One region of the Halalkalibacter flavus genome, then DNA from elsewhere that is predicted to be linked to it. Evidence: predicted binding sites of a transcription regulator. Region 1 holds the regulator's gene; the other holds the start of a gene.
The links. Region 1 encodes NrdR, which represses ribonucleotide reductase genes. Its sites were predicted from a motif close to AACACNATATATNGTGTT; they were not measured.

Region 1 (10,952 bases):
AGAAACTTCATTATCTAGCACGGCGATTTGCTCCTTCAACCCTTACAAATGTCGTAAAGTGCTTGATTCTTTCCATAATTCGTTTTGCTTTTAATTCTTCAATTCCTCCGCGCTCAGAATAGGCTAAATGCTCCTCAAGTTCATCGTAGTCATAATTCGAGGTGAATAATGTAGGTAAGTTTTCAAGCATTCGATGCTGCAAAATCGCCCCCAACACATCATCTCGAATCCATCCCGAGATGGTTTCTGCTCCAATATCATCAAGAATAAGGACCTGAGCTCTTTTCACCATATCTAGCTTCTCTTGAAACGTACCATCTCCAATTGATTGTTTCATTTCACGAAAGAAGTCTGGCGTATAAACAATAAAGGACTCGATTTCCCTTTCCCGAAGTTCATTTGCTATAGCCCCCATAAGATGAGTTTTTCCTACACCAAAACGTCCGTAAAAATAAAGACCTTGTCCATCTTCACCTGGCTTTGCATTAACAACAAACTCTAATGCTTTTCGACTTGCTTCTGCACGATCTCGATCAAGATCTAGTTCATCAAAAGTTGCAGTTAATATGTCTTTTGGAACATAAAGTGATTTCATTAGTTGACGCTGTTTCTTTGCACTTTCTGCTTGTTTCTTTAAAGAACATGAATGATACTCTAAATCAATTGCTTTACGAGCAAAAATAATTTCTGGTTGATAGCCTTGCATCATATTAGGACAAGCTGCTAAACCAGGACAATTCTCACAGTTGTAACGTTCATTTTTAAACTCATAAAGCTTAATTAAGCCTTGGTCGATAGCATCATCGGTAACCGGTATTTTATCCAGCGCATCTTTTACAAATGGATCAGCAAGTAATGATTTTCTAGCATTCTCTAATCTTTGTTCTAAGTTCTTATCTTTCGTCCATTGTTTTAAAGCCGATTGAATAGATTCCATACCTTATTTCCCTCCTTTCTGTGCTTTGCTTTTTCTTAATTTCTCTAGCATTTGTTCAAAACTTTGTTCATCTTCATTTTTTTGATTGGGTTTCTCATTTGCTTTTGACTCCGTAGTCGATTGTTCTTGCTTCTCTGCAACCAACCATTTAGGAAGTTTATCTCTCTTTTGCGGTTGTTTTCGTTGACCGCTTCGCTTCTTAGCTTGAGCTTGGGTTACTTTCTGAGTACTCGCCTCATTTGCTTTTCGTTGCTCTAATAAGGCAAGCTGCATGGCTTCTTTTACGTTTTTCACTTTCTTTCTAGACCAATGACCGGCTACTTTATCAATTAGCGCTTTAGACAATTTCATATCATGGCTATATAACATGAAATCTAGAAGAACGTTTGCTACTCCAGGGAACAACTGGTGATCGAGAATTAACGACTCAATAATTTTTACATCAGCAGCTGCTACTTTCCCACCGTGGGAACGAATTTCAAGCAGTTCCAATGGAGATGTCGTTTCATAAAATTTTATGGCTCGTTCTTCTTCTGTCTGTGGCTCTTTCCCTGCCATCGTTTGTTGATTCATCGGCTGCTTTTGCATGCCTATTCCCGGTGGTTCATTGCCATGTTCAACTTTGTACCATTCTTGTGCCTTTTTCCTTAGCTCCAGTAAGTCTAGTTTCTCATCATGAAGAAGAGCTTGCTGTAGGATACTACTCATTTCAAGCGGTTCAATTTTATAAACAAAGGCTAGCCTACTAATCATTTTTCTCACTTCACTAGTTAATATCTCTTCTGGAACAATAAAAGTTGATAAACTTTTTACCAGTAAATCAAAGTCGAATTGAGTAAAAATCATTTCATTTTGATCATTAATAGAGAGGAGTTCTTTTCCTTTTTCCATTTTTAATGCATTGCCAGTCTCAGATTGAAGATTTGTGACCATTTCGGAGTGATGCAATGAGACAAATACTTCATCAAACGCATAGGTCATTTCCGTATATTGGTCATGGTCAATCTTATCTAATGTAAAACGTTCCCGAAGTGTACGATAATGCGACTTCCCAAGCCGATTAAAGAGATAGACGCTTAACACATCATTTTCAAAGAATTGTTTAGGCGTCATAGGAGGCTGCAACTCATATAAATACGTTGCCCCACCATCCTCATCCTTACGCTTATAGGTTTTTAAAAGGCCAATTCCTTCAAGCTTCTTTCGTTCTTCGTATATAACTTCGAGTGAGACACCTAATAGCATCATCAATTGTCTGTGCGTCAACTCATTGCTCCAATACTGATCCTTCTCTAATTGTGATAGCAATGTCAAGTATAAGCTATGAGATATAGCTCCGGTTAGTGGTTGATATAGCAATGTTAGTGTAAGTCTGTCCATCTCTGTTATATAATTGCTTGTCCGCACAGAAAATCGATCAACTGGCAATAATTCTTTCCAATGCCATGTCATTCTCTCACCCCCATAAACATACAAAGAGTTCCTCACGTAAAAAGAGCTTGTAGCGATCACGCTTAAGCTCTATTATTCATTCTTATTCATTAACTCTGTTAGTTCCTTTATAAATACATTAATATCCTTAAATTGACGGTAAACCGAAGCAAATCGAACATAGGCAACATCATCAATATCTGCCAATCTTTCCATGACAAGCTCACCTACGTCATGACTGTTTACTTCATTTTTCCCAAAGCCCCTAAGTTCTCTTTCTACACCATTAACAATTTTTTCAAGGGTATCCAATGAAACAGGTCTCTTTTCACAAGCTCGTATTAATCCCCTTAAAATCTTCTCACGGGAAAACTCTTGTCGTGTTCCATCTTTTTTTACGACAATCAGCGGAATTTCCTCGACCATTTCAAACGTCGTAAATCGATGACTACATTCCTCACATTCTCTTCGACGACGAATGGACCGCCCTTCATGACTTGGCCTTGAATCAAGTACCCGAGTTCCATTGTGATGACAAGCAGGACATAGCATATAATCATCTCCACTTTCCGTATCGTACTCAGTCATTTGAGTTAAGTATCTTTATTTTATGATATAGAAAAAGTAGAAGTCTGACAAGAACTCTTATCATAGGTATATCATAACATAAAGACACATACGAAAGTGAACTACCAAATAGAGGTTGACTCTAGTTAACATCTAAATCTAGTTTTTTAGCACAAACTGTTAATAACAAGGGATTTAGATAGCTATATTTTTGAGTCAACCTCTTTATTTCAATTAGAGTGCTTGTACTTTTGATTTCTGAACTTTAATTGGTCCCATACCTCTTCGTATTTCAATTACTTCGCTTGACTTAGCATGTAATAATTCCGCGATGTAATTTGCGGCCACATTTGGATCAAGGTCCCCACAAGTATAAACATCCACACTGGCATAGCCATGCTCAGGAAAGCTGTGAATCGTTAAATGGGATTCAGAAATAATAACAACCCCGCTAACGCCCTGAGGAGCAAATTTTGAAAATGCTACCTCTCTTACTTCAGCACCTGATTTTAATGCAGCATCAACAAATAGTTGTTCTATAAAGCCCATATTATTCAACTTTTCTACGTTACATCCCCATAATTCCGCAATTACGTGGCGACCAATAGTTTCCATAAGTTGAATCCCCCTTTCAAAATAATTTCATGGCATCTATAAACATTTAGGAATGTCTAATTACACGGGGGAAAGTTAGTCCAAAGAGGTTCTAATCCAATTTGTAAAAAAACCTCTGAATTACTGTAATTGCCGTTCACAAAAAACTGGAATGAACAACAATTATTTTTTAGGATATCACAAAAGTTAAGCGCTATTCCCTTTCATTTTACTGCTAATCGTTTAACTCTAAAAAGATACCTTAATCAGGTTATTATCCCCTCTTAAGGTATCTTTTTTTACCAATATTTACGAAGCTGAGTGAATTTGACTTGTTTGATTTAATTTTTGTGCAACAAGATTCATCAAGTCAACAACGCGACATGAATATCCCCACTCATTATCATACCAAGCAAGAACTTTTATTTGTCTGCCATTCATAACCATTGTTGATAAGCCATCAATAATAGATGATTGCTCATCCCCATTAAAGTCTACCGAAACAAGTGGGTCATTTGTAAACCCTAATATTCCTTTTAATGAGCTTTTAGATGCTGTTTCAAGTGCATGATTCACTTCTTCAACAGTTACATCCTTCTCTACATTTACAACTAAGTCGACAAGTGAAACGTTTGGAGTAGGCACACGTAGCGCCATTCCATTTAATTTCCCTTCTAGTTGAGGAAGAACCTTAGCAATTGCTTTTGCTGCCCCTGTCGATGTAGGAATAATTGATTGCCCGCACGCTCTCGCCCTTCTTAAATCTTTATGTGGATTGTCAATATTCTTTTGGTCATTTGTATACGCATGAACCGTTGTCATAAGCCCACTTTCAATTCCAAACTCCTCATCAAGAACTTTGGCAACCGGAGCCAAGCAATTTGTCGTACATGACGCATTAGAAATAATATGATGTTCTTCATTGATGTACTCGCGTTCATTTACCCCCATTACAATGGTGATATCTTCATCTTTTCCCGGGGCTGTAATTAACACTTTTTTCGCTCCTGCTTCTAAATGATAACCAGCAGTCTCTTGTGATTTAAACTTTCCTGTTGCCTCGATAACAATATCAACTCCAAGCTTTGCCCATGGTAGATCTCTTGGATCACGTGATTGCAAAAGCTTTATTTCTTTTCCATCTACGACTAATGCATTTTCTTTTGCTTCTACTGATAAGTTATATTTACCATGAATCGTGTCATACTTTATTAGATGAGCTAACGTTTCTGCAGGATAACTAGCATTTATCGCTACAATCTCTACTTTTTTCTCGTTCATTGCCTTTCTAAATACCATTCTCCCTATACGACCAAAGCCATTTATCGCCACTTTCTTTTTCATTAGAATAACTCCTCCTTATAATAAGGTTATACTCTACGCTATTTATCTCAAAATTAGTATAACACATTAAATCTTAAAGGACATTATTAAATGTATAAAAATTTAAAAAAAGGCTGACACAAAGGTCGTTCTTTGACCTTTGTGTCAGCCTCGTTCAAGACACTATCCATTCGTCTAAAATTTCCTCTAATTGCCGTCTTGTTTCTTCCACAGTAGAGGAATTATCAATGATTGCATCTGCTCGTTCTCGCTTCTTTTGTAATGGCATTTGTGAAGCAATCCTAAGCTTAGCATCTTTTTCTCCAGCCAAATCTCGGTTCATCAATCTCTTTAACTGAGTCTCTTCATCTACATAGACAAGCAATACTTTATCTACTAAATGAAACAAATCGCTTTCAAATAAGAGTGGAATATCGAAGACAATGGTTTTTTCACCTTCTTCAACATACCTCTCCTTTAATTCATTCATACGGTTCCGTACAGCTGGATGAACAATTTTATTCAATATTTGACGTTCTTCTGGATGCTCAAATATTATTTCCCCGAGCTTCTTCCTAGCCAACGTACCGTCTTCATTTATAACACTTTGTCCAAAATGCTCGCTAATTAATTGTAGAGCCTCCGTTCCAGGCTCTACAACTTCACGAGAAATTTGATCTGCATCAATGACAGGGATGCCTTTTGACTGTATGATCTCACTTACAGTTGACTTCCCGCTAGCAATCCCCCCAGTTAACCCGATTAACATTCAACAACTCTCCTTCAAACTCGTTCGCTCCAAAAGATACATATTAGAGGGAACATAACAGTTGACATTAAACTCCTATAGGCTGAATACCCCAATTAAAATAAGTAAAAGACCAGGGATAAATGAGAATTTTTTCATCCAGGCAGAGTCAGCAAAACGATTGCCGCTTTTCATACCCAATGTAACAAATAAAGCACTCATTGTTGCTACAGCAATTGCCATCCAAACTGGTGAAAAACCAATTAAAGCAGCTCCTATTCCGGCACCAAATGCATCTAGAGAAAGAGCAATCCCGAGCAGCAATGCCTCTCTTCCCGTAATGGTCCCCGAATTGTCGAAGTCTGCTACCATTGGCTTACGTAAGATACGGATGACTACACCTAATACTTTAATTTCAAAATTAAGTATTACTTCGTCACCTTTTGTCTTCACTGTATTTGTAGCGGGTCTGTATACTTGGTACAATGCCCAAGCACCAATCAAAATTAAAATAGCTCCACCAATCGATTCAGCAACACGGGGGGACAAATACGTCTGTATCACTGTCCCAAAAAACATGGCAATTAAAATGGAGGTTGCTGAACAACCCGCGATAAAAAGGAGTGACTTCCAAGGCAACTTCATTTTTCGGAGTCCGTATGTTAAACCAACTCCAAAGCTATCAAGACTTACAGCCAGAGCAATAGCTAATAAGGAGAGAATCTCAACCATATTGATAAGCCCCTTCCATTTCAAACATACGATAGTATATGGCAAGAGCCTATCCAATGGTACTTTATTTTTGACAGTTTATGCAGAAGTGCGTACCTCGACCACCAACAACTTTCTTCGTAATTTCTGCCCCGCATTGCACACATGGTTCTCCTTTACGTCCATATACAGTAAGTTGTTGTTGAAACATTCCCATCTCACCTTGTCCATTTACATATGATTTAATTGAACTGCCTCCTAAATCAACAGCTTCTTGTAACGTCGTAATAATAGCATCATGCAAACGTGTTAGTTCAGTATTTGAAAGAGAAGAAGCCTGACGTTCAGGATGAATTCCTGCTTTAAACAAAGCTTCATCGACATAGATATTTCCAAGACCAGCGACTGTTTTCTGGTCTAATAAAACGACTTTAATATTTCTCGTCGTGTTCTTAAAGGAACGTTCCATTAGCTCTATGGTAAATTCCGGAGAAAAAGGCTCAACTCCTAAAAGAGACAACGGCATTGTTTTCTCTTCCGTTCCTTTTTCAAAAATATGCATCGTCCCAAATTTGCGTACATCTTGATAGCGCAACTGTGTTCCATCTGTGAAAGAGAAAATTACGTGGGTATGCGGCGTTAGCTCTTCTTCTTTTTGAAATAGACCATAACGCCCCTCCATACGTAGATGTGAAACCATCGTTATATCATCTAGCACAAACAACAAGAATTTCCCTCGTCGATTGACTTCATGGATCGTTTGCCCTATTAAGTGAAGCTTAAATTGTTCCACATCATCAGGCTTTTTTATTATATTTGCCCACAATACATCAACTCTTGCAATGGTTTTTCCAATGACCAATTGACGCAAGGTTCGACTTACCGTTTCTACCTCAGGTAATTCAGGCATACCATGTTCTCTCCTTATTTCGCATCATACCAGGTTTCACCATAAGAGACATCCGCCTTAAGAGGAACATCTAAATTAACCGTTTGCTCCATCACTTCTGGTACTAGCTTCATCATGATTTCCATCTCATTCTCAGGCACTTCAAAAATCAATTCATCATGAACTTGTAAAAGCATATGACTTTGTAAATTTTCTGCTTCAAGGCGCTCGGCCATATCGACCATTGCCCTTTTTATAATATCAGCGGCTGTTCCTTGAATTGGTGTATTCATCGCCGTTCGCTCAGCGAAACTCCGTTTATTAAAATTGCGACTTGTAATGTCAGCTAAGTAGCGTCTACGTTGCAATAAGGTAGACACATACCCTTTTTCCCGAGCTTCTTCAATCGTGTTATCCATATATTCTTTTACTTTTGGATAACTCGCTAGATAACGGTCAATAAATTGCCCGGCCTCTTTTCTCGTAATTCCAAGACTTTGTGATAAACCAAAATCACTTATTCCGTACACGATCCCAAAATTAACTGCTTTGGCACTTCTACGCATATTCGCCGTAACTTCTTCTTCATTTACATGGAACACATCCATCGCCGTTTTCGTATGGATGTCCATGTCAGACAAAAAGGCTTCTATTAACTTTTCATCACCAGAAATATGAGCTAGTACCCGTAATTCAATTTGGGAATAATCAGCTGCTAGTATTTTCCATCCTGTCTCTGACGGGATAAAAGCCTTTCGAATTTTACGACCTTCTTCCAATCGTATCGGGATATTTTGTAAGTTTGGATCAGTAGAACTTAAGCGCCCAGTCTGTGTTAAGGCTTGATTATAGCGAGTATGAATTTTATTCGTTTCGGCCTTTGTTACTTTTAATAAACCTTCAATATATGTTGAATTCAATTTTCCCAACTGCCTGTAGTGCAAAATATGTTCAACAATTTCATGATCCTCAGCTAATTTTTCCAATACATCTGCAGAAGTTGAGTATCCAGTTTTTGTTTTCTTAATTGGAGGAAGACCTAACTTTTCAAACAATACTTCTCCTAATTGTTTAGGGGAATTGATATTAAATGAACCACCGGCAAGTTCATGAATCTTCTCTTCCAATTCTTTCAAGCGTCGATTTAAATCTTCCCCCATCTGCTCAAGTTGTTCCTTATCTACTTTCACACCCGTTGTTTCCATACGTCCTAAGATAATGGAAAGTGGCATTTCAAGCTCTCTGAACAACTTTTCTTGTTCATTTTCTATTAACTCTTGTTCCAAAATAGGTTGAAGTTGATGCATCGCATCAGCTTTTCGTACTAAATGTTCGGCGAGCTGTGCTTGTTCTGGAACTTTTTGCTTCGCTCCTTTCCCATAAACCACTTCATCTTCCTGCACTTGTCCCCTTGCTTTACGCTTAGCTACATCACTTATTTCATGAGACGACAATGAAGGATCTAGTAAATACGAAGCCATTTGTAAATCAAACGTTACCCCGTTTAAAAGTACCCCTTTCCAACCTAGAGCAACGACGGCTCGTTTTGCATCAAATACAGTAATTTTTGTCGTATCATCTTTTAACCAATCAACAAAAGCTTGAGAATGTAATGCTTGTTCTGTGTTGATAAAAAAGCGACCTTTTTCATTAACAAGTGCAAACCCTTCAATAGTTGCTTGATGATAGTTTTCACTTAGCACTTCAACGATAAGAGCTGCTTCTTTTGTCAAGTTCTCTTTAGTTACCTCATCTAACACTTCATATGTAATATCTTCTAATTCTTCTTCCATAGCACCGTCTGTATCAAATTTAGAAACAAGCGATGTAAACTCTAGTTCTTTCATTAATTTAACTACATTTTGCTTTTCATACTCACCAAAACTAAGGTCATCTAATTGTGTTTCAAAAGGAACATCTACAAAAATGGTAGCAAGCTCTTTACTCATTAACGCTTGCTCACGATTCTCTTCTAGTTTTTCTTTCATTTTCTTCCCAGAGATTTGATCAATTGAATCAAGTACCTTTTCAACTGAACCGAATTCTTTCAAAAGCTTTAATGCCGTCTTTTCACCGACACCTGGAACTCCAGGGATGTTATCAGAGCTATCTCCCATAAGACCTTTCATATCGATGATTTGTTTCGGACTAATCCCGTACTTTTCAGCGATAAGGGCTTCGTCATATGCTTCAACATTTGTAATGCCCTTCTTTGTTAATACAACTGTCACTTTATCAGAGACGAGCTGAAGCAAATCCTTATCTCCAGAATATACCTTCACTTCAAAGTCTTTGTTTGATGCTTCTTTAGCAAGCGTACCGATGATATCATCAGCTTCATAATTCTCAACTTCATAACGAGAAATGTTAAAAGCATCAAGCATTTCCCTTACGAGGTGAAACTGTTCCGATAACTCTGGTGGCGTTTTTTGACGCCCACCCTTGTATTCATCAAACGTTTTATGACGAAACGTTGTTTTGCCAGCATCAAACGCTACTAACATATGCGTCGGCTTCTCTTCTTCAATAATCTTTAATAACATCGTTGTAAAACCATACACTGCATTCGTATAAACACCTTTATCATTATTCAATAATGGCAGTGCAAAAAAAGCACGATAAGCTATACTATTTCCATCTATTAATACGAGCTTTTTCAACTAAATGCCCCTCTCTTAAAAACCAGTTTTTACATATAGTTATTGTAGCACACGAAAAAAGGGAGTACCAAAAGTCTGGTTTTGACTTTTGGTACTCCCTTGAAGCAATTACTCTGTAAAGCCCATCAAAATACGAGCATAAGGAGAGTTAGACGGCAAAACAATGACTGTTTCATCACCAATTGTCTGCTCATATGATTCAAGCGTACGATACAACTGATAGAACTCTGTGTCACGGCCGAATGATTCATTGTAAATACGTGCCGCTTCGGCTTCCCCTTCCCCGACAATTTCATTTGCATCGGCATTAGCAGTTGCAAGGATTTCTGTTACTTCTCGGTCTGTGTTCGATTGAATTCGGTTCGCTTCCGCATCCCCTTGTGATAAATATTCTTGTGCTGTAGCATGACGCTCAGAAATCATCCGGCTATATACAGCTTCTTCATTCTCTTCTGGAAGATCTGTCCGTTTCATTCGAACGTCTGTTAAAACAATCCCGTATTGATTTCGCTCAAGCGCTTCATTGACACGATCACGTACAAGTTCATTGAAACTACCACGTGAGGACGTTTCTTCTTCATTAATAATCTCATCGAACTCTAATTGTCCTAACTCTGCTCGAATTGCCGAGAAAATTAACTCACCCATAATGGCTTCCGCACGTTCCTGTGTGACTGTATTTGAGATCATTAGCTGTGGATTTTCAATTCTCCATACTGCATAATGATCGGCTAGTACCCGTTTTTGATCTCTCGTATTAATTTCAGCTGGTGGGATATCATAAATTAATTGATATTTTGGCAAAGTTGAAACGGTTTGGATAAATGGAATTTTATAACTAAGCCCAGGTTCATCTTCAATCCTGACCACTTCACCAAACTGACGAACTACTTTATATTCCCCTTGTTCTACAATAAAAAGATTACTAATGATCGTTGCTAAAAGCGCAATTAAAATAATACCGATCGCTCCAAGCTTTGCGTACTTTCTCCATTCATCACTCGGACGACGTTCATTTAAATCCACGATATTCTCATCACTCATTAGTTACTCCCCCCTTCAGCAGAACTTTGTCCCCGCTCTAGTGGTCTA
Region 2 (10,952 bases), on a different contig from region 1:
AAAGCTGTTCATCCGGAAGCTCGTGCCGTCCTGCAGACTAATGCAACGGGGCAGCGTTTAAACGTGATAGAAATCGATACGGTTAATGGTGTGACAGATTTGAAACAGTTACAAGAAGTATACGGGGATGACACAGCTTGTGTTGTTGTTCAACATCCGAACTTTTATGGCAACCTTGAGCCTTTAGCTAAGTTAGAAGAGATTACGCATAGCAAGAAAGCAATGTTTGTAGTGTCTAGCAACCCACTTGCTTTAGGATTGCTAAAACCGCCTGGTGAATTTGGAGCAGATATCGTCGTTGGTGACGCGCAGCCATTTGGAATTGCAACACAATTTGGCGGTCCGCATTGTGGCTATTTTGCAACCACGAAGAAATTAATGCGTAAAGTCCCTGGTCGTCTAGTTGGGCAAACAACGGATGAACATGGTCAACGTGGATTTGTTTTGACGTTGCAAGCACGTGAGCAGCATATTAGACGTGAGAAAGCTACTTCTAATATTTGTTCGAACCAAGCGCTAAATGCACTAGCAGCGTCCGTTGCAATGAGTGCGATTGGCAAAAAAGGCGTAAAGGAAATGGCGTATCAAAATGTACAAAAAGCTGCTTATATGAAAAAGCAGTTGAAGGCTCATGGAGTAGAAATGGTTTCAGAACAACCTACATTTAATGAGTTTGTCATTAATGTGAAGAGACCAGTTTCAGAAGTTAATGAGCTTTTACTTTCCAAAGGATTTATTGGAGGGTATGACCTCGGACGTGATGATAACTCGCTACAGGGCCAAATGTTAGTAGCTGTGACCGAAGTACGAACAAAAGAAGAAATTGATACTTTTGCCAAGGAATTGGGGGCATTACTATGATAACAAAAGATCAGCCATTAATTTTTGAACGCAGCAAGCCAGGGAGAGTTGGACATAGCTTACCAACATTAGATATTTGTGAACAATCAATTAATGAGTTAATTCCAAGTGAGTTTTTACGTGAATCAGAACCTGAATTGCCAGAAGTTTCAGAGCTTGAGATCATGCGTCATTACACAGCATTATCAAAACGTAATCATGGTGTAGATTCAGGGTTTTATCCACTTGGTTCTTGTACGATGAAATACAATCCAAAAATTAACGAGGATGTCGCACGTTTTGAAGGATTAGCTCATATTCACCCATATCAACCAGTAGAACAAGTCCAAGGTGCAATGGAATTACTATATGAGCTTCAAACATCATTAGCTGAAATTACAGGGATGGATGAAGTAACACTTCAACCAGCAGCAGGTGCTCATGGTGAGTGGACTGGGCTCATGATGATCCGCGCTTTCCATGAAACAAACGGAGACTTCCAACGTACAAAAGTTATTGTGCCTGACTCTGCACATGGAACGAATCCTGCATCGGCAACAGTCGCTGGTTTTGCGTCAGTTACGGTACGAACGGATGACAATGGCTTAGTTGATTTAGACCATTTACGTGAAGTTGTTGGTGAGGATACAGCAGCACTCATGCTAACAAATCCAAATACGCTTGGTTTGTTTGAATCATACATCGTAGAGATGGCTCAAATTATTCATGAAGCTGGTGGGAAACTTTATTACGATGGAGCTAACTCCAATGCCATCTTAGGAATTGCAAGACCTGGAGATATGGGGTTTGATGTGGTTCACTTGAACTTGCATAAAACATTTACAGGTCCTCACGGTGGTGGTGGTCCAGGATCAGGTCCAGTAGGAGTAAAGAAGGATTTAATTCCTTATTTGCCAAAACCAGTCATTGTTAAGCGTGAAGATGGTTTGTTTGATTTTGATTATAATCGTCCGGAATCGATTGGCCGTGTGAAACCATATTACGGTAACTATGGTATTAACGTTCGTGCATACACGTATATCCGTACGATGGGTCCTGATGGCTTACGTAAAGTTTCTGAATATGCCGTTTTAAATGCAAACTATATGATGCGCAGACTAGAGCCTTATTTTGACCTCCCTTACACGCAACATTGTAAGCATGAATTTGTTATTTCAGGTCGTCGTCAAAAGAAACTAGGTGTACGTACATTAGACATTGCCAAACGCCTTTTAGATTTTGGGTACCATCCGCCAACGATCTACTTCCCATTAAATGTTGAGGAATGTATGATGATTGAGCCAACGGAAACCGAATCAAAAGAGACGTTAGATGAATTCATTAATGCGATGATTCAAATTGCGCGTGAAGCAGAAGAAAATCCAGAGATCGTCCAAGAGGCACCGCATACAACTGTTATTTCAAGGTTAGATGAAACAACAGCAGCAAGAAAGCCAATTTTAAAATATGAAAAAGCATAAGTGTAATAAAGCGCTCCACACGAAAAGGGGTTGTCTCAAAAGCCGATAACAGAGGCAGCAATGGCTCCGTTCGCTACGCGCCTTGAGAGGAGAAACCCACTCCTCTCAAGGCTTAAAAAAATGTAGCGACTCCGCTCATTGCTTCGGGGCTGTCCCAAAAGGTCAAAATCATACCTTTTGGGACAGCCCATTTTAATGAGAAAACAAGTTTAGCTTAGCAGGGCGTATTTTCGAGAAAAATCAGGAATAAAAAAGGAGATGCACCAAATCATGGTAGCATCTCTTAAAAGCTTACTTTTTCTTAATTTTTCCTGACCACTTTTTAAATCCACCTTTAAGGTGCGAAATATCTTCGACGCCGCGCTTCTTCTTAATTAGTTGAGCAGCTTGTCTACTACGAGCACCTGACTGACAGTATAGATAAACGGGTTGATCATTACGTACTTCATTCATACGTTGACGAAGTTGGGACATAGGGATGTTTCTAGCTCCAAGGATGTGACCACCGTCATATTCACGTGGTTCTCGAACATCGATCAACTGTGCTTTACGATAGCCTTTAATGAAGTCTTCTTGTGTTAATGTTTTTAAATATTTTGGATTGTAAAAGCGCTTGAAAACGAGATACGCTACAAATCCAAGTAGGATAAGCCATAAGAATTCCATAGGTTGTTGTCTACACTCCTTTGCGTACTGCATCAATATTTATTATAATAGCCGCTAAGCAAATACGCAATAACTCAAATAACTTGGCTAGAAACAACTCGTTTGATAGAATGACATAGATAACATATTGGAAAGAAGCGATGTGAAATGAAGGAAACATGGCGTTACATAGATTCTGGAGACTGTTCTCCTGCTTATAATATGGCCTTGGATGAGGCATTGTTAGATTGGCATAGTAAAGGCATAATTCCGCCAACGATTCGTTTTTATGGTTGGAATCCTCCTACTCTATCAATTGGATATTTCCAAAAGGTGGAGAAAGAAATCAATATGGATAAAGTTAGAGAGTATGGCTTAGGATTTGTTCGTAGACCAACAGGTGGACGTGGAGTCTTACATGATAAGGAATTAACGTATAGTGTGATCGTATCAGAGGAACATCCAGAGATGCCAAAGACGGTAACGGAAGCTTATCGTGTCATTTCTGAAGGGATTTTAGAAGGTTTCAAAGATGTGGGACTTGATGCATATTTTTCGATTCCAAGAACGGAGGAGGAGAAAAATGCCCTTAAAAATCCTCGGTCTGCGGTCTGTTTTGATGCACCGTCTTGGTATGAACTTGTTGTTGAGGGCAGAAAAGTCGCAGGAAGTGCACAAACAAGGCAAAAAGGTGTAATCTTACAGCATGGTTCGATCATTTTAGATATCGATGAGGATAAACTTTTTGACTTGTTTAACTATTCGAGTGAACGGTTACGTGAACGCATGCAAAAGAATTTCAAAAACAAAGCCGTCGCTATTAATGCATTAAGAAGTAAACCATTAACGATGGAAGAAGCAAAAATGGCGTTTAAGAGAGGCTTTGAAAAGGGTTTAAACATTGAATTAGAGTCATACACGTTAACAAAAGAGGAAGAGGAAGTCGTACTGCAAATTGCAAGAGATCGTTACGAGCGAGATGATTGGAATTTTAAAAAATAAGTCAAAAGGACCTGTCTTTAATGAGACAAGTCCTTTTATTGTTGCAAACTATGCTTTTGGCAATAGCTCTTTGAATTTAGTTTGAAGGTCTTGCGTTACTGGGCCAATAGGAAAGGTTGTTGTTAGTTGTCCATATACCGCTTTAATAGGAGTGATTTCTACTGAAGAGCTAGAAATGAATGCTTCATCTGCATGCTCTAATACTTCGACAGGGAATGCTTCTTCTACAACCGAATAATTGTGTTTTTGAGCTAATTCAATGATTAATTGTCTTGTTATCCCATTTAAAATTAGGTTGGTTGCCGGATGTGTGTATAACACTTTATCTTTAATAAGAAAAAGATTAGAAGATGAGCCTTCAGTAATCGTTCCGTTCCGATGAAGAATCGCTTCTTGACAGTTATGATCGGCAGCTTCACGTTTAACCATTACATTGCCTAATAAATTAATCGTTTTAATGTCACAGCGTAGCCAACGAATGTCATCTGTTAGCCAAACATCAATGCCGTTTTTCTGTATGTCTTCGGTGTTATGAGCAGGCTGAGTGAATGCTGTGAACACTGGTGTCGATTCTCTTGAATACAAGTGGTTACGTGGTTCAATTCCACGCGTTACTTGAAAATATACAAGTCCAGTTTGCAATGAGTTTTTTTCGATTAACGTAGTGATGTATTCTTTAATTTGTTCTTTTGAGTATGGTAGCTTGATGTCTAATTTACTAGAGCTTTGAACAAGCCGATTTAAATGGAGATCCATAGCAAATGGTTGACCTTCATATACTTTTACGACTTCATATATGCCATCGCCAAAATAATATCCACGATCGTCAAAATGTATCATTGCATCATTTTTAGGGAGAAGTTTGTCATTTTGTATTATGTATTCCATTTTTTGATTCCTCCAACTATTATAATCTCAATATATTGATTGAAAATTAACTACATGTATGCATCAAGAATAACATAATTAAGCCAATCATCTATTAAAAATTTTGTCAAACATTTTGTATTTGGCGTATAACAGTGATGAAATAAGCCATAGAAAAAGTCTTTGCTATGGCAAGAGACAAATTTGTTCAAAATGTCGAAAAAAAGCGGATAACATTCTCGTAAACTCGCAAATCCTTCTTTTTTTTACCCATTTCAAAGTTGACAAAATGAATTAAAAAGGATTCCAGCACAATATATGGTGTATTGAAAATAAATTTGAGCACAATATATTGAATCTAGTGCCGATCTTGTGGTAAGCTTACCCAAGAATATCGTACATGGACAAACACCAGAATTAAAGATCAACTAGATATACTAGTAAAATATAGATTTCCATGTGAAAGAGGAGGAGACGCGAATGGCAATGACGATGTCAAATGTTATGCGCCTGAATACGGAAAGATTAAATGAGGATATTGAGCAATTTTCGCAAGTACACCCAATCACAAGCGATATGCATATTACTCAAAAAGGCGTATCAAGACTCGTAATGTTAGACCGTTACACGTTTAAAGATACAGAGAAGAAAACACTTAGAGAAGGGGATTTCGTCGTTTTAACCGTAAAAGACGACCCTAAGTTTCCTGCACGTGGATATGGATTTGTGATGGAGCTTGACCAAGTGAAAAATCATGCAAAGGTACTCGTTGATGAAGAGTTCCGAGGAGTGCTTGAAGGGGACGAGGCAGAAACAGGAATCGTAACTCGTTCACTAGATACAATTGAGAAGCCTCTTGAAATTTATTATGAGCAAATTGCAAAGCGAAATGCGACAGGACTTGCATCAGTTGAAACTACAGTGGAAAAACGTCAAGAAGCGTTCGAACAATTTTATGAACAGCTTGTTTCCATGAACTTCATTCCAGCAGGTCGTGTTTTGTATGGTGCTGGCGCGGAAACGGATGTTACGTACTTCAATTGTTATGTTATGCCATACGTTCAAGATTCACGTGAAGGGATTTCTGAACATCGTAAGCAAGTGATGGAAATTATGAGTCGTGGTGGAGGTGTGGGTACGAACGGTTCGACACTACGCCCGCGCAATACACTAGCTCGTGGAGTAAATGGTAAGTCATCTGGATCGGTTTCATGGCTAGATGATATTGCAAAACTAACGCATCTTGTCGAACAGGGTGGGTCAAGACGTGGTGCTCAAATGATCATGCTTTCTGATTGGCATCCTGATATTTTAGAATTCATCATTTCTAAAATGCAAAACCCGCGTATTTTGCGTTTCTTGTTGGAAAATACAGAAGATGAGCATATTCAAAAGCTCGTAAAAGGCAAGCTTTCTTTCACACCATTAACTGTGGTTGAAGAGTCAATGTATCAAGGAATCGTTAATTATAAGACGATTGCTGGGCAGGGTGGTTTCGATCCGAAAGTGATTGAGAACGCAGAGGAAAAGTTACACGTAGGCGGAACATACTCAGTCAATAATGCTGAATTTTTAACAGGTGCTAATATTTCGGTATGTTTAACGAAAGAATTTATGGAAGCTGTTGAAAATGATGAAGAATATGCCCTTCGTTTTCCCGATGTAGAAAATTACAATGAAGCTGAAATGGCTGCTTATAACGAAAAGTGGCATGAAGTTGGCGACGTTCGTGAATGGGAAGAATTAGGTTACGGTGTTAGAACATACCGTATTATTAAAGCGAAGGAGCTTTGGAATCTTATAAATATTTGCGCAACGTATAGTGCAGAACCAGGAATCTTCTTTATCGATAATGCGAATGATAAAACAAATGCAAAGGCATATGGGCAAAAAGTAGTTGCGACGAATCCATGTGGAGAGCAACCTTTAGCTCCATATTCTGTATGTAACTTAGCAGCGATTAACTTAGCTGAAATGGCAAATAAAGAAACAAAAGAAGTGGACTTTGAAAAGTTAAAGAAAACGGTCGAAGTCGGTGTTCGCATGCAAGACAATGTTATTGATGCAACTCCATACTTCTTAGAACAAAACACTAAACAAGCCAAAGGTGAGCGTCGTGTTGGTTTAGGAGTGATGGGGCTTCATGATCTACTCATCTATTGTGAATCAGTATACGGCTCTGAAGAAGGGAACGATCTTGTTGATCGAGTGTTTGAGACGATTGCGACTACAGCTTATCGTACAAGCATTGAACTTGCTAAAGAAAAAGGAAGCTTCCCGTTCTTAGTAGGTACTACAGATGAAGAAACAATGGAGCTTCGTACTGCATTTATTAATACAGGTTATATGACATCCATGCCAGAAGATATTCGTGAAGGGATTTTAGAGCATGGGATCCGTAATTCGCATTTGCTTACAGTTGCGCCTACAGGTAGTACAGGAACAATGGTGGGAGTATCAACAGGGCTTGAACCTTACTTCTCATTCTCTTACTTCCGTAGTGGCCGTCTCGGGAAATTTATCGAAGTGAAAGCAGGCATTGTGGAAGAGTATTTACAAGCAAATCCAGGTGCAGATGAAAATCAACTACCTGAATGGTTTATTTCTACAATGGAATTATCACCAGAAGCTCATGCTGATGTTCAGTGTATCATTCAACGCTGGGTTGATAGTTCATTATCAAAAACGGTTAATGCTCCTCGTGGATATACAGTGGAACAAGTACAAGCTGTTTATGAGCGCTTGTACCGTGGTGGTGCTAAAGGCGGAACGGTTTATGTTGATGGAAGCCGTGATGCGCAAGTTCTATCTTTAAAAGCAGAAGAAAATCGTTTTGATGATGAAACAGAGACACAATCAGAATCAAATAAAAAAGTTGTATTAATTGACACAATCTCGGAAGTGAGATCAACAAATGTAACAATCGGATCTGAGGTTGGCAATACGTGTCCAGTTTGTCGTGAAGGACAAGTTGAGGACCTTGGTGGTTGTAACACGTGTACAAGTTGCGGTGCGCAGTTAAAGTGTGGACTTTAAAATAAATAATGCTAGGGGCTATTCCAAAAGGTCAAAACCAGACCATTTGGAATAGCCCCTTTTTCTAGTAACTGGAAGGCTGAATCCTCTTAATATGCACACTCTATAGAAGCGTATTAAAAAAGTAATAAACAGAGGTGCATATTACATGAAGGCGTTTGAACCACAACTTGTTTATATAGAACCAGGGGCGCTAGAGTATCCACTAGGTCGTGAGTTGAAAGAAAAGTTTGAGAAAAAAGGTGTAGAGATAAGAGAGACAACATCTCATAATCAGGTACGAAATATTCCAGGCAAAAATGAACTACAGCAATATAGAAATGCAAAATCAACCCTTGTTATCGGTGTAAGGAAGACTTTAAAATTTGACACATCAAAGCCTTCAGCCGAATATGCGCTGCCGCTTGCAACAGGGTGCATGGGACATTGCCATTACTGCTACTTACAAACGACTCTTGGAAACAAACCATATATTCGTACGTATGTGAATTTAGAGGAGATATTTGATGCTGCTGATCAATATATAAAGGAAAGGGAACCAGATATTACTCGGTTTGAAGCGGCGTGTACATCTGATGTAGTAGGGATTGATCATTTAACTCATTCTCTAAAGAAGACGATTGAGCATATAGGACAGACCGATTTAGGGCGATTACGATTTGTAACGAAGTATCATCATGTCGGTCATTTACTTGATGCGAAACACAATGGAAATACAAGGTTTCGATTTAGTGTAAACTCAGATCATGTAATTAAACAGTTTGAGTCAGGGACTTCATCGTTTTTAGAGCGCATTGAAGCCGCTGGAAAAGTAGCCAAAGCGGATTATCCTTTAGGCTTTATTGTAGCCCCATTGATTTTGCATGAAAATTGGAAAGGAGGCTACTATGAGTTATTTGAACGATTAGAAGCCATCTTACCACTTTATGCGAAAAAGGATTTAACGTTTGAATTGATTCAACATCGTTTCACAAAAACAGCAAAGAATATTATTCAAAAACGATATCCGAAATCGAAACTCGAAATGAATGAGGAAGAAAGGAAATACAAGTGGGGGAGATACGGTCGTGGAAAGTACGTCTACAAAGATGAACAAGCTGGAGACTTAAAAGAAACGATACAATCATATATTGATAAATTCTTTCCAGAAGCAAAAATGGAATACTTCACATAAACTTTGTTAACTCATTGTCCTCGTCCTACATTCTGTTGTAAAATAAGAGTGTTGCACATTTTTTATATCAATAGAATAGGTTTATAATACAGGGCTGTATTGTACACCGTATCTGTCAAACGTTTATGTTTGACAAAAAATGGAGGGGACCTTATGCCAACACCTAGTATGGAAGATTATTTAGAACGAATATATATGTTAATTGAGGAGAAAGGGTATGCGCGAGTCTCCGATATTGCAGAGGCATTAGAAGTCCATCCGTCTTCGGTGACAAAGATGGTTCAAAAGTTAGACAAAAGTGAATACTTAATATATGAACGATACCGAGGGTTAGTACTAACGTCAAAAGGGAAGAAAATCGGAAAGCGTTTAGTGTACCGTCATGAGTTATTAGAAGATTTTATGCGACTAATTGGTGTCAATGATTCACATGTGTATCAAGATGTAGAAGGGATTGAACATCATTTAAGTTGGGATGCCATTGATCGTATTGGTGATCTTGTTCAATACTTCCAAGAAAAAGAGACAAGAGTAAACGAATTAAGAGATGTCCAGAAAAGAAATGAGGAAGAAGAATAAGAGAAAACATTCGCAATTATTGCGGGTGTTTTTTATTTTTTTAGGTAGTCCTTCCCGCCTTTATACATAGAGTTGAAGGAGGAGGCGATTTCTAATGAAAGTTGATGGCGTATTTGCTGGTGGAGGAGTAAAAGCCTTCGCATTTATTGGTGCCCTCCAAGTTATGGAGGAGAAAGGGTATGAATTTGACCGAGTTGCTGGGACGAGTGCGGGATCAATCATAGCAGCACTTATTAAAGTAGGCTACAGCAGTGAAGAGATTTTTCAACTGCTTGATGAATTAGATATTGAATCTTTTAAGGATGATCGGATGTCCTTCCTTCCATTTACATTAACAAAATGGTTACACTTGTATTATCGCCTTGGTTTGTATAAAGGCAATGCTTTAGAAGATTGGCTGCGCACCGTGTTAGAAGCAAAAGGAGTAAAGACGTTTGGTGATTTACCTCAAGGGTCATTAAGAATTATTGCATCCGATTTAACGAAAGGAAAGTTGCTCGTGTTACCGGATGATTTAAATAAGTATGGTGTCATTCCAGAAAAATTCCCGGTATCTAGAGCTATTCGAATGAGTTGTAGCATCCCCTATTTTTTTGAACCAGTAAAGATTTATGATCGAGGGAGTGGAGGGAAAGCATCCTATATTGTGGATGGGGGGTTGCTCAGTAACTTTCCAATGTGGCTGTTTATGGATGGAAACCCTAAAAGGTGGAGGCGACCAGTTATTGGCTTTCAATTAAAGCCTGAATTAAGTGAGATACCACCTAAAAAAATCAATAATGCAGTAGCAATGTACCGAGCTTTATTCGAGACTATGGCATCAGCACACGACATAAAATATATTGATGAAGAACATGCCCGGAACATTGTTTTTATCCCAGTCCTAAACATTAAAGCAACAGACTTTGAATTATCAGAAGAACAGAAAGAGAAACTCATCGTCTTAGGAAGAGAAGAAACAAACCACTTCCTAAAAAAATGGTGTTACTAAGATTTAAATCAAAAAGGGGTGCCCTTCCCCTTTTTGATTTAAATCGAAGCAATGAGCGAAGCCGCCGTACAGGTTTTAAGCCTTTTTGAGTGAACTTCTCAAAAAGGCGCACGGCGAGCGGAGCCATTGCAAGCATGTTCGCACTATTTATGGAAAAAGGGGTGCCCTTCCCCTTTTTGATTTAAATCGAAGCAATGTAATAGAAAAAGAAACGAGCGTTTAAAAAAACGCTCGTTTCTTTTTCTTGTTTTTCTTACCTTCTATTACAGTTAAATTATGACCTTCTCTACGGTTTTTAGGGCGAGAAGTTTTTTTCTTTTCAGTCATCATGTTCGTA

Region 2: SAY88_RS13465 (vitamin B12-dependent ribonucleotide reductase) is a predicted target of NrdR. The motif match lies at 5,144-5,161, and genes of this name have one in related genera.

Annotation. Positions count from the first base shown of each region.
Region 1 is NZ_JAWRVK010000003.1:32,163-43,114, reverse strand. It holds gene dnaI (primosomal protein DnaI) at 11-937, opposite strand; gene SAY88_RS02710 (replication initiation and membrane attachment family protein) at 941-2,389, opposite strand; gene nrdR (transcriptional regulator NrdR) at 2,462-2,920, opposite strand; gene speD (adenosylmethionine decarboxylase) at 3,170-3,550, opposite strand; gene SAY88_RS02695 (glyceraldehyde-3-phosphate dehydrogenase) at 3,839-4,873, opposite strand; gene coaE (dephospho-CoA kinase) at 5,028-5,621, opposite strand; gene ytaF (sporulation membrane protein YtaF) at 5,697-6,332, opposite strand; gene mutM (DNA-formamidopyrimidine glycosylase) at 6,397-7,221, opposite strand; gene polA (DNA polymerase I) at 7,236-9,860, opposite strand; gene hflC (protease modulator HflC) at 9,969-10,904, opposite strand; gene hflK (FtsH protease activity modulator HflK) at 10,904-10,952, opposite strand, start outside.
Region 2 is NZ_JAWRVK010000018.1:75,553-86,504, reverse strand. It holds gene gcvPA (aminomethyl-transferring glycine dehydrogenase subunit GcvPA) at 1-861, shown strand, start outside; gene gcvPB (aminomethyl-transferring glycine dehydrogenase subunit GcvPB) at 858-2,321, shown strand; gene SAY88_RS13480 (rhodanese-like domain-containing protein) at 2,613-2,987, opposite strand; gene SAY88_RS13475 (lipoate--protein ligase family protein) at 3,135-3,968, shown strand; gene dat (D-amino-acid transaminase) at 4,017-4,856, opposite strand; gene SAY88_RS13465 (vitamin B12-dependent ribonucleotide reductase) at 5,316-7,871, shown strand; gene splB (spore photoproduct lyase) at 8,020-9,045, shown strand; gene mntR (transcriptional regulator MntR) at 9,199-9,624, shown strand; gene SAY88_RS13450 (patatin-like phospholipase family protein) at 9,719-10,615, shown strand; gene SAY88_RS13445 (SA1362 family protein) at 10,835-10,952, opposite strand, start outside.